DNA from 2 places in the Desulfosporosinus sp. SYSU MS00001 genome. Region 1 is predicted to be linked to the other one. Evidence: a T-box and tRNA genes for the amino acid it is inferred to sense, from the RefSeq annotation. Region 1 holds a T-box; the other holds one or more tRNA genes.
The links. The T-box of region 1 lies ahead of trpS (tryptophan--tRNA ligase). A T-box ahead of a tRNA ligase gene usually reads a tRNA of that ligase, here a tRNA-Trp.

Region 1 (6,517 bases):
GATCTCATTTACCCGTGGGGAATTTTGGATTCCTGCAAAAAACGAAGTGGGGGAAGATGACGCAGCGAAAAACGATGTTGTTAATGCTTTTCAATTTATGATGGGTACCGTCAACTTGGTGTCCAGTCCCAAGCGGGCCTTGATGTTTGATTTTGAGGAAAAGAACTTTAGAGTTGACATCCCGATGAATGTTTATATCAATGCCGTATCACCTGAAGAGGGATTTGTGTTTCCTTCCATGAGTGATGGGTATGCAGATACGAATAAAGTCATTTATTATACCAAAAAGGATAATCAACCTAGTGAATCTTTTATTCATCATGTTTTAAATTGCGAGCTAGTCCCAACAGCTCAAGATGATAAAGAACGGTTTTTAACAATTATCAAAGACGTCGCAGGAGATCAGGTTGAACCTGAAGTAATTGCCAATGTTTATGAACAGATAAGTGAATGCATCCTTGATGCAGATGAAGACGGCGAGATTCCTACCCTTGGCGTCAAAGCTATTGAACAAATTCTTGTCAAAAGCGGAATTGAAGATACACGTAAATTAGAGAATTCATTTTTAGTCAATACTGAAAAGGCAAATTATGAATTTAAGGCGACCAATCTGTTACCAAGCAGCAAGGTGATTGAAATTAAAAGTAATGTCGCACAAATTAAGATTCGTCACGAGGACCTAAAACGCATTAAACAAGTCGAGAGGAATGGGCGACAGTATTTACTAATTGAGATTGATGACCCTGCAATTCTAGAAGGCTTTGAATTAAGTACGGAGGAATTTTAAAGCAATTGAGGGGGTTATTTTCTATGAAAAAAATTGTAGTCCTTAACGGAAGTCCCCATGAACATGGGTGTACGGCAACTCTGGTCAATGAGGTTATTAAAGGGGTTGGCAGTCAAGGAACTGTGGTCAAGTCTTACCATCTGAGTGGTATGACTATTAAAGCTTGTCAGGGATGTCGTGCTTGTTCAGAGAAGGGACGATGCGTACAGCAGGACGGTATGCAGGAAATATTAGATGAGATAGCCAGCGCCGATGGGATTGTCTTCGCTACTCCAGTCTATATGTGGCAGATGTCGGCGCAATTGAAGATTGCAGTTGATCGGTTGCTGCCGTTCCTCCGTCCTGGTTATACCAGCAGTCTCGAATCGGGGAAAAAGGTTTTACTCGCGGTAACCCAAGGCAGGACTGAGACGTCTTTATTTCGGCATTACTTTGAGCATGTAGGGAATAACCTTTTATTCCTTGGCTTTGGATCGTATAAAATCCTTATAGCTGGTGGGACTCGTCAGCCTGAGGATTTAGTCAATCAAACGGAACTATTAGAGGAAGCCAGGCAAATGGGCCAATGGCTTGTTGAGTAAAAGTAAGTGCTGTTAATGAAGCAGATGGTGTACTGTACAATAGCTAAAACAAGAAGAATTAAAATGAGGTGTATTAATGTTTCGAGAAATGAGAAGAAAAAAACAGCTCTTGCCTGAGGATGAGGCAAGAGAAATTATTAAGTCTCAATCATCGGGGGTGTTGGCTGTAACGGGCGATGACGGCTATCCGTATACCGTTCCGCTAAGTTATGCTTATGCTGATGGTAAACTTTATTTCCACTGTGCAAAAGAAGGCCATAAGATCGATGCAATCAAGCGGGATGAAAAGGTGTCCTTCTGTGTAATTGACCAGGATAAGGTTATCCAGGAAACCTTCACGACCCATTTTCGTAGTGTCGTTGCTTTTGGCAGAGCTAGGATTCTGACGGAAGACAGTGAGAGGAGAGCCGCTCTTGAAAGCCTTGTTAAAAAGTATTCCCCGGACTATATTCAAGAAGGGCAGAGGGAAATTGAGAAAGACTGGGGTAGAGTCAGTCTTGTTGAGGTCAAGATTGAGCATATGACTGGTAAAGCGGCAATTGAAATTGTCAAAAATGAAAAGTGATCATGAGAATTCGGTTTCTTCCATTGCCGTAAGGACAGATGTAGAGAACAGCAGGCGAATGAAACTTGATTTAATGATTTCAAACTGATAAACTATTAGTTAATAAAATAGTAATTAAAAGCGATGATAGAGAAGAGTAACTATTTAGGAAGCGTCAGAGAGCTGATGGTTGGTGAGAATCAGTGCGGAATAAATATTGAATGGCCTCTTGAGCAGCAACCCGAAATGGTAGTAGGAGTTGACGTGATAATCCACACGTTACAAAAGGTGCCGTATTATTTTTAGTACGGAAAGAGTGATTTAATATGTGTAATATTAAATAAATATGGGTGGTACCACGGTCCAATCGTCCCTTTTAGGATGATTGGACCTTTTATATTTTAGTTTAAAGGAGAGTTATTTATGGCGGTGATTTTCTCAGGTGTACAACCTAGTGGCACAATAACTTTAGGGAATTATCTTGGAGCAATGAAAAACTTTACAAAGTATCAAAATGAGCATGAGTGCTATTTCTGTATAGTCAACCAACATGCTATTACTGTTCCCCAGGAACCGAATCAGCTCAGGAATAACATCAGGAATTTAGCCGCATTATATTTGGCAATAGGTTTGGACCCGGATAAAGTAACACTATTTATTCAATCCGAAGTACCTGAACATGTTAAATTGGGATGGATAATGACTACGTTATCTTATATTGGAGAGCTTGAACGAATGACTCAATATAAGGATAAATCTCAACGCCATGGGAATGGTGACTCTATCCCTGCCGGCTTACTAACTTATCCGCCGCTAATGGCTGCGGACATACTCCTATATCAAACTGATTATGTTCCGGTTGGAGATGATCAGAAACAACACATTGAAATAACCAGGGATTTAGCACAACGATTTAATAATCGGTATGGGGAAACGTTTAAAATTCCTGCTATTCACACTCCAGAAGTCGGAGCAAGAATTATGTCATTACAAGAACCAAAGAAAAAGATGAGTAAGTCTGATGCCAATTCCTTTGCAACGATTTATTTGCTTGACGAACCTGAGATAATCCTGAAAAAGCTTAAAAAGGCTCAAACAGATTCGGAAAACAAAATTTCTTACAATAGAGAGCTTAAGGCAGGCATATCGAATCTTATGTCTATATATGCTTTAATTACGAATAAGTCAATTAAAGAAATTGAGCAGCTATATGACGGAAAAGGCTACGGACAATTTAAAAATGATGTAGCTGAAGTGATTATTGAGGCCATTCGCCCCATTCAAGAAAGGTATAAGGAATTTGTTAATAGCAGCTACCTTGATCAAGTATTGACGGCCGGTGCAGCTAAAGCTTCCCAAAAAGCAGCGGCAACACTTAATAAAGTCGAAGATCTCATGGGTTTATCACGGAAAATTTAAGTTGATCGAACATTTACGTAGTTGATAATAAGAAAGCCGGTCTCTAATTTTTACGAGATCGGCTTTCTTATGTTAAATTCATAAGAGTAATGTTAATATGGTTGATGTGCTATTCAATATACTTAATAGCAGCGGTTTTTTCAGGAATATGGTAGCATTCCTTCATGAAATAGGGCATAGTGTTCCAGTTTGCCACATTGTAACCATAGATCGTTCTCGGAGTCTTTTTAAGTGTTAATTCGCTTGAGTTATGATTTAAATGAAATACTTTGATAGCTTTCATATTATAATTCTGGGCATAGGATGCCAGTTGATAACCATAATATTCAGTTCCAAAATTAAATAATCCCAGCAAGATAATAGCGGTTGCTGCAAGACCTCTAAAGTTTTTAATCTTATAATGACCGACTATAATTGCCAAAATGGCAAATATAACAAACGTTATAAACAGATATGTATATGAACTATTAACATTATAACTATGATTTAAATAGGTAATTGCGAATTTTCCCAGATGGGCCAGACTAAAGGATTCAAAAATTACTAAGAGTATCAGAAATAGTTTATTCTTATAAAAGTTTATTATAGAGTAAACCACAAAAACGGTCATAAGCAAAAGTGCCGGAAAAATAATTTTATAAGCTTCAGCAAATCTTGCATCAACTACAAATAACATTAATTGCGAGCCAATGGCATTAATTGAGTTATACAATAAGAATGGATAATGTCTTTTTATTAAAATTAGTATGGATAAATAGATTAAGCTTATTAAATAAACTGCTGCAAATCCCAGCAGACAAATACTCAATAATGTATTAGAAAGGCCCCCAGTAAATAAATGAATATCATATTTTTTGTAAAAAACAACATAAATATAGCCTAAAATACCAAATGATAATGCAGTCATAAGTATATTGTTACATAAAGTTATAATTTTATTGGGAAGCTGATTTTTATAAACAAGCATCCAGAAGACACAGCATAAAGAAAGAATAAGTACGTAGCCTGAGACGGGATAGGAAAAAATGTTAGTTTTTATTAGACTCGAGGTAACGGCTTTAAAATTAACGGCATGCCCTGTTTGTTTTTCAAATTGCATTCTGTGAATTGAACCATAGGATACAATACAATATCCTCCAATTAGTGCTATATAATAGGGAATAAAGCTTTTGAAATTATTTAGTCTTTGGTAAAACCTATAGTAAGCAGAAATTAAAACAGTGTATCCAATGCCTATCATACCAACTTGCTGAACGGACGATCCAACAATAAAGGCAAGTATCAGGATCCAGATATTGAATTTACCGTCGGGTGCTTTTTCATAGTGTTTATGAAGGGTATAGCCATAGAGCAATACCAACGTCGTTGGATAAAGGTAATTGAAGGCACAGGCGGCATAGTATATTGTTGTATTTGCTATTTCTATTGGCAGAAAGACAAAAAATAATGAAGAGCAAAGACTGGCAATTACAATACGTTGTTTGTTCAAAGTATTATTACAACCGGAAGATGAAGTGCTGATTTTAGTGATCAAAAATGCTGTCAACGCAATAACAACTGGATTGAAAATCCTAAAGACATATATGTTGTATTTTAAGATGAATAACATCGCCACGCCGACCCAAACCCGGCCATTACCAATTAATTCCTTAACCACAAAATGGGGCAGATAGCTTAAGCCATAGGATGCATCTCTGCTATAATATAGATCGTCTGCGTAAAGAAAAATATATCGATGAATTAAGAGCATAAGTATTAGGAGCAAGCCGAAAACAAGATATTGCTTGTTCCTTATTAGTTTTTGGATTTTAGAGTTTAACAACGAATCACCTTCTAGATTTCCTTACTTTAATGATATTATTTACCATAATTTGTTTAGAATATAATGGTAAAAACAAAAGACTTCTAGGAGGGTATTTTTGGTTGATTTCAATTATTATGCCTGTTTATAATGAAGGAAGTCAGATCTATTCTAACGTTTCTAAAGTAAAACGCATCTTAGAGCAAAATCAAATAGACAGCCAAATCCTTCTGGTAAATGACGGATCGACGGACAATTCATGGTCTGAAATGGAGCGATTGAGCAGAGATTATTCCAATGTTTTAATCATTCAGTTGAGCCGTAATTTTGGCAAAGAGGCAGCATTATGTGCAGGTTTAGAAAAGGCAGCGGGTGATGCCTGCTTAATAATGGATGCTGATTTACAGCATCCGCCGGAGGTAATTCCTGAAATGGTACGCCTCTGGCGTGACGAGAGCTATGATGTTGTTGAGGGCGTTAAATCTGACAGAGGAAGGGAATCCCTTACGGGAAAGTTTACGGCATTAACTTTTTATAAGTTATTTAAAAAGGCAACAGGAATAAACTTAAACAGTGCTTCGGACTTCAAACTCTTGGATAGAAAAGTAGTCGATTCTTGGAAACAAATGACCGAGTCAATCACCTTTTTCAGAGGTATGTCCGCTTGGCTTGGCTTTAAGCGGATCCAAGTACCTTTTAAAGTTCAGGAGAGAGTCAATGGATGCACTAAATGGTCGAAGAGTAGTCTCATAAAGCTCGCTGTTCACTCAATTACCTCATTCTCTGCGCTGCCGCTTCATTTGGTAACCTGGTTAGGTTCGATTTTACTTATTGTTGATGTTGTTTTAGTGACTCAAACACTGTATATGAAATTAGTTGGCAAAGCATTTACAGGGTTTACAACGGTTATTATTCTTATTTTAGGGGTCGGAAGTTTTATAATGATCAGCCTGGGCATTATTGGGGTTTATATTTCAAAGATTTATGAAGAAGTGAAACATCGACCTAGATATTTAATTTCAAAAATACAAGGAAAAGGACTTAATAATGAATAAAGAGTTGGAAGGTTCTCTTAGCTTAAAGAATAAAAGAAGTTATTCCATACCAAGATTTGTTAAATACTTAATCGTTGGCGGTTCATCAGCGTTTATTGAGCTTTTGATATTTTCCTTATTAAGAATGTTATTTATTGATCTTACGATATCGAATATTGTTGCTGTTGTTTTAGCAACCTTATTTAATTTTTTTGTCAATAGAGGATGGTCATTTTCCACTAGTTCCAACTTAAAACGAAGTTTTATATTATATCTTATTCTATTCTTATTAAACTTAACGTTTAGCACCAATGCAATACGAATAATGGTCAGCTTTGGATTTGTTGAACT
Region 2 (6,517 bases), on a different contig from region 1:
AAGCTGTGTTTTCATACTCAGAGGGTATTTTATCCCAAGACTTCCTCTTTTAATCTACCCTATTTCAGCAGGCTTTAATTTTGTCAGATTCGCTGCCACTTCTTCCAAAAGATGCAATTGTTCTCTTAAACCCAACACTATGAGAAGATCACCTTCTATGATTTCCTCTTGAGCACTAGGATTACTGATAACACGATCATTACGCAAAATTGCTAAGATCATAGCACCAGTTTGCTGCTTAATCCCGCTTGTAGACAAGGTTCTTCCGATCAGGCAAGACCCTTGATCAACTTTAAGTTCCATAATTTCCATCCCAATATTTTGATCATGAATACAGGTTTCAAGATACTCAATACTAACAGGTTTCAAAATTGACATAGCCATTCTCCAGCCGCCTAATATGGCTGGAGAAATCACCTTGTCAGCTCCGGCACGCAACAATTTATTCTCGGATTCTAACCGATCCATGCGGGCAACCACCTGAATATTCGGGTTTAGCCCTTTTGCTGTCAGGGTTACAAACACGTTTAGGGAATCTTCAGGAAGTGCCGTAATTAACCCCTTTGCTCGCTCAATTCCAGCCTTTTTTAATACCTCATCTTCAGTCGCATCATTATTAAGGACTAGATATCCTTCCCCAATATACTCATGGGCCAAGTCCTCTTGTTGTTCAATGACGACACAAGGATGGCCTTCTTTCCGGAGACGGTAAAGCACTTGTTTTCCAACGCGTCCACCTCCACAGACAATAATGTGGTTTTGAAGTTCAGCGATTTTCTTATTCATCTTTCTTCTCCCATACGCCCCTGCTAATTGACCTTCGATTAAAAACGCCATCATTATTCCAACAAAATAGAGCATTACTCCGGCTCCGCCAATCATGAGGATAATGATAAAAACATGGCCGGAATCCGATTTAACTTCAATATCCCCATAACCCACCGTCGTAATGGTCTCGACCGTAAAATAAAAGGCTTGGGCCAAAGTGAGGTGTTCCGTCGTCATTAACCCAATTGTTCCGAAAAACAGCGTAAACAAAAGGGCTAAAAAGGCTAGTCCAATGCGCCTGCCCAACAAATCACTTCTTTCTTTACAAACCTCTGACTTTAAGTCAGTAGGTTTCGCAGCTTATAAACTCCTTCAAGGGGAACATCCATCTGACCCATTTGGATCCGACTAAAAGGCCCATGATAGTCGCTTCCACCCGTGGCCAAAAGGGCAAATTGAGCAGCAACCTTAGTGTAATACGAGATTAAGCTCTGTTGTTGTTCCCAATAGCCATAATACACTTCAAGCCCAATCGGTCGATAGGCCAGGAGATCAAAGACCATATCCGGTTCATGCAATAAACCGGGATGGGCCACAACAGGGAAACCTCCGGAATTAAAAATCAAATCAACAGCATCTTCAAATCTATGTTTTAGATAGGGAAGATAGGCGATTCCACCGGGGCGAAAATATGTGGCGATATCTTGCCAGCTTTTTGGATTTGAACTGCTATATCGATGATGTATGGCCCTCATAATATGGCCCTTACTTACGGCTCCAACCGAACCAACCTGGCGCTCAACATCCTTCCACTCAATGGAAAGCCCCCCTTTCTGAAGACATTTAACCATATCGTAGGCCAGAGATGTGCGCTGTTTTCGAATCTCAGTTAAACGTGTTTGCAATAATGAATTGTGAATATCTTTAAAGTAGCCTAGTAGATGAACTTCCTCCCCCTGAAAATTTGTTAATAACTCAACGCCGGGAATAATTTCAATATTTAGGTATTTGGCCAATTCTTCTGCTCTTGTGATACCTTCAGTGCTTTCATGATCTGTGATAGCAAGTATTTTAACATCATTTGAATGGGCGAGATTTAAGACCTCCTCGACAGTCTGCGAACCGTCTGATTCTTGAGTATGAACGTGTAAATCAATCCTCAAGATACCCACTCCCTCCCATTGACTTATTTTATAATGCCTATTCTGGTTTTTCTTGAAAAATCCTGCCGCCTTTATTATATTTCATTTAATTTAGTTCCATAATCATAGTTGACACATATCTTATTTTAAGCTATAATTCAATTCGTCGCCAAACCTAAAGGGGATTAGTTTAATGGTAGAACAGCGGTCTCCAAAACCGTCAGTGCGAGTTCGACTCTTGCATCCCCTGCCAATCACGTTTAAAACGCAGACTGCATAAGGGTTTCGTACATTCTTCGTGAATGTTACGAGACTCTTTTTGATTTGTCTGATTATTTAAGACCGTTGATGTGGTTTGCTCCTAATCTAAATATTAGAAAGTAAGGAATACCAATGGTTAGACAACGATTAACAGTTAATTTGATCTTTCGATGTCACGCTCATGTGTTTTTCGCCTCATTTTCGCTAAATATTTACAGGAATATTCCTTTTTTGCGTCGAAGTTGGTAGTTGTTTAGACATACCAATCAATACAGGAAAGGAGATGAAATCAATGAGTAATCCTTTGATAGGCGGCAATCTGTCCGATCCAATCGAGCAAGATAAAAAAGGAAAACATGTTTATAAACAGGATTGTCATAATATCAATATCTGCAAATCCTATGGGGAAATCAGCTTTGCATGTTTAGCAGGGGCTAACGCGAATACTAGGTGCTCATTAGGGGAAAAGATGCGGATAAGAGTATTGAATGACTCTAACCCAAACGCTACTTACAAACCCGAGAAACCAGATTAAGCCGTAAATCTAGACTGCATGATAATAAGTTCAGCACTTTTCAATAGCGAGATTGCTTCGTTGACGGTAAGTTGTTCTTGGCAGAGAACGCTTACAAATTTGAAGTGATCTCTTCTTTTATCTTGTTTATATCCTGCAGAATCCTCATACGGTTTTCATAAACTATCATGGAGTCTAGCTCTCAAAAAACCGAAATGCCTTCGAAAAATCAGACCTTTTCAGATCCCAGTAGCTCAGTACGCCGAATTGACGCTTTAAGGCCGAATAGATTTTGGAAAATAATGAGCGAATCGAGGCCAAGTTGTTGACTCCGTTAGTAATTTGTTGTCTCCCCAGTGAATCGGTGACCTCGATTAAATCTAGCTCATCCTCTTCAAGTCGTTTTATGGCATCAGTAGGATTTGAAATTTCAAGTATGTTGCAAACATCAGCTGCGCAAAAATATAGTTCGCCATTTTTAATAAACATTCTGAGTTGTTTACTCTCGTAAGAAAATTGAGTTGGTAACATATACCCCCCAAATATCTTTTTTACAATATTTAGCTAATATAATTTAGCTAACCCTTTTCCCTGTGTTTTTACCAAACCTCCTTACATACCCGACATTAATTTGCTTGGGTTTATTCTTCGGACCAGTCCCAATTTTATCTTAAGCTCTCTTTACTTTTGCCCATCAACCCTTGATTTCAAAACTTTGTAGTATTCATTCAAAACAACATCAAGCATCTGGCTTGCCGTAACAACTTCCTGATCGGTAAGTCCTTTCCCTTCTTTAAGTTTTACCATGCTACGCCGCAGTTCTTCGATCTGCTTCATAATTTCTTCAAGTTCGCGCAAACTTTTACCTCCCATTTATATTTTTATGGGAATAGTATGTACAAAAACAAAAAAATCCACCTCGCCACGGATGAGTAATTCATGCTGGGATATAGCATACGAATAACTAAGATATTCTAATGCAGTGTTCTCTAGATCTGTTACATCTTTCGCCAAAACTCCTTAAAATCACACTTTAGGGCCAACCTTCATAGTATAGATTAGAAAACAACATTATCAATATCTCTCTTTATTAATTCTTATAGGCCTTAATGGCCAAATATTTTAAGAGGAGAGATTAATTTATGGCTGGACTTGGTTTTCCCGGTGTACCATTTGGAGTGCCGCCTTTTGGACGCCCACCTATTGCAAGAATACTTTTTGACACTCTTCCAATTGGAGCACGTGTTGTCCTTGGAACTGACTCAAGCGAATGGGTTGGAAACTTTGGTGGAGTAATTGATGGTGTTGTATTTTTGACTAATGCTCGTTTATTCTCAAATATAGGAAACCCTATCGATGGCATACAGCCTGTAGTTCGAATCCCCATAATAAATGTTACTTTTGTTAGCTATTAAACAAGTTGGCCCTCGATAGACTCGAGGGCCTTTACATCTTCCACAGCATCCAATTGTCGAGCATAATCTCACCCACCACAGACATGTTTGTGGTGTATAGGATTCATCGACCTTTTGAAAGCTAGTCCCTTCTTATTGAGCATAATGAATCAAATGTGCAAGAAAAGACCTGCTTGATTTTTATATCAAGTACAGGTCTTTTACCGAATATAATCTAATAATGGTCTTTTCCAGTATAATTTTGAACGATAATTTTAAATACAGAAACGCTATTAACTGTTCCATCATCAAATGAAAAATCCTGTCCAGTCTGGTGTTTCATTAACAGCGATAGCGCTGTTTTCTTTTCTTCAATGGCATCTATAAAGACAACCCTACCCTTTCCAATAATGCTTTTAAAGTAATATCCATATTTACAGGCTATATCCGCTGTAATAAGTCTATGTTCACAATCCATTTCAAAACATACATCGCTGTTCTCTCTCAATGCACAAATTTTTCTTCCTTCCTTTGCACTATGGAAAAATAACACCAATTGACTATTTTCATACGTATAGCCGAAATTCATTGGCACAATATAAAGCCCTGCTTTATCGTGCATAGCAATTCTACAAATTTTACACTGGTCAATAATCTGCAATAATTCCTTTAGTTCTGTTACCTCCCTATCTTTTCTTCTCAAATTCATCATACTCCTTTAAATATTATTGCTACACATTTTGCGTCTTTAGCGTACCAAAGTTATTTAGCTTGTCTAATGTTAAATCCGATAATCAGATTATGTTAAAGAATCTGACGGATAATATCAGTAAATAAGCCGATATTATCCGTCATTGATTTGTACAAGTAAGCCATGTTTCCCATTAGAAACACCCTCAACAGAAAGTGCTTGTAATATAGCTAAAGTTACATGTTTTCTACAAACTGTATACTGACGCCATTGGGGTCCTCAACATAGAAAAATTTAATATGGGGATTAGGTTGAAAAGGTCCACTGTCTACTTCCAGTCCTTTTTCTTTTATAAATTTAATCTTTTCATCAACTGATTTAACTTCAAAACCTAAAGAAATACCCTCAATATTATCATTCTTTACTTTATAGCCTGGACCGCAAATAAGCTCAACTTTTGTTTCTCCGTCACCTAAAAAAGAAATCTCGACTCCTGGCTCTACAGTAAATCGTCTGCTAATCGAAAGCTCTACAATTTCTTGATAAAACTTCAACGATTCTTCCATATTCTGAACCGCAATTGTGCACCAGCAAAATTTCATAATTCCACTCCTTACCGCTTATCTCATTTAATTTAACTGCTATATTCCATTTCCAGTGCTATAAAAATTCTTAAAAAAACAAACTCTGGGCTAACGATGACGGAAACAGCCTTTAGTTTGTTGTAAGACCTCCGTCAACTGGAAAAATCCCTCCCGTAATCCATTTTGCCTGTTCTGATGCAAGAAAAACTGCCATATATGCTATGTCTTTCGGCTCCCCGATTGTTTGCAACGGATAAATGGAGGTAATCATTGCGTTGAAACGGTCTTTTGCTTCATTATCAAGCCGTTCCATATTACTCTCAACTTGAGGCGTAGCAACAGTACCGGGTGCAATCGCATTAACCCGAACGCCCTGCGGGCCTAATTCATATGCAAGGGCTTTGGTGAAAGATTCGATAGCCCCTTTTGTCATGGAATATGCTGTCGATGGTCTATCCGGCAGCATCCTTTTGGAAAAATAAGATGAAATATTAATCACATTTCCCTGAGAATCAATTAGATCATGTAGGAAAGCTTGCGTCAGTAAATAAGGAGCTTTCACATTCAAATTTAGGTGATAATCCAATGCCTGGATATCCGTATTCGAAAAAGGGATAAACCGTGCGATACCAGCATTATTTACAATAATGTTAATTTTAATGTTTTTTGAACGAACCTGTTCGACAATCTCAGAGATAGTGTCTTTGTTACTAATATCCGCCGCAAGAGTGTGAACAGTTACATCATATTGTTTTAATAACTTTTCCTTATGACCCAATTTTTCTTTATCTCTTCCAATAAGAATTAGATTTGCTCCTTGCTCGGCAAAAGCTGTAGCAGTTGCAAAACCAATTCCATCACTTCCTCCTGTTATAATAGCTGTTTTGTTGCTTAACAAATTCATACTATACTACCTCCTAAAATTATCATAAATTTCTTCTCTAGTAGGTAGTATAAAATACGGATAAATAGCTCTCATTAACATAGGTTAAAATCAATGGATTTTTTTATTCTTGATAGGGTAACATTGGTAACGCCAAGATACGAAGCCAGATGGTAATCAGGTATTCTTCCGACAAGGTCGGAATATTCAGTGCAGAAATGTCTAAACCTCTCTGTCGCCGAATTTGTAAGAAATTCATATTCTCTACGGAACTTATCCT

Region 2: it has a tRNA-Trp gene. The T-box ahead of trpS (tryptophan--tRNA ligase) is inferred to sense a tRNA for this amino acid. The anticodon was not compared.

The regions. Positions count from the first base shown of each region.
Region 1 covers NZ_JBNFTW010000004.1:266,556-273,072, forward strand. Annotated here, with positions in the region: gene ACPUYX_RS09925 (DUF4317 domain-containing protein) at 1-787, shown strand, start outside; gene ACPUYX_RS09930 (flavodoxin family protein) at 811-1,368, shown strand; gene ACPUYX_RS09935 (pyridoxamine 5'-phosphate oxidase family protein) at 1,445-1,933, shown strand; T-box leader at 2,048-2,290, shown strand; gene trpS (tryptophan--tRNA ligase) at 2,336-3,331, shown strand; gene ACPUYX_RS09945 (hypothetical protein) at 3,441-5,153, opposite strand; gene ACPUYX_RS09950 (glycosyltransferase family 2 protein) at 5,255-6,187, shown strand; gene ACPUYX_RS09955 (GtrA family protein) at 6,180-6,517, shown strand, end outside.
Region 2 covers NZ_JBNFTW010000006.1:105,607-112,123, forward strand. Annotated here, with positions in the region: gene ACPUYX_RS12385 (potassium channel family protein) at 55-1,074, opposite strand; gene ACPUYX_RS12390 (PHP domain-containing protein) at 1,107-1,931, opposite strand; tRNA gene ACPUYX_RS12395 (tRNA-Trp) at 2,090-2,163, shown strand; gene ACPUYX_RS12400 (hypothetical protein) at 2,464-2,706, shown strand; gene ACPUYX_RS12405 (BRO family protein) at 2,881-3,216, opposite strand; gene ACPUYX_RS12410 (aspartyl-phosphate phosphatase Spo0E family protein) at 3,367-3,543, opposite strand; gene ACPUYX_RS12415 (hypothetical protein) at 3,828-4,100, shown strand; gene ACPUYX_RS12420 (pyridoxamine 5'-phosphate oxidase family protein) at 4,315-4,788, opposite strand; gene ACPUYX_RS12425 (VOC family protein) at 5,007-5,372, opposite strand; gene ACPUYX_RS12430 (SDR family NAD(P)-dependent oxidoreductase) at 5,485-6,258, opposite strand; gene ACPUYX_RS12435 (Crp/Fnr family transcriptional regulator) at 6,333-6,517, opposite strand, start outside.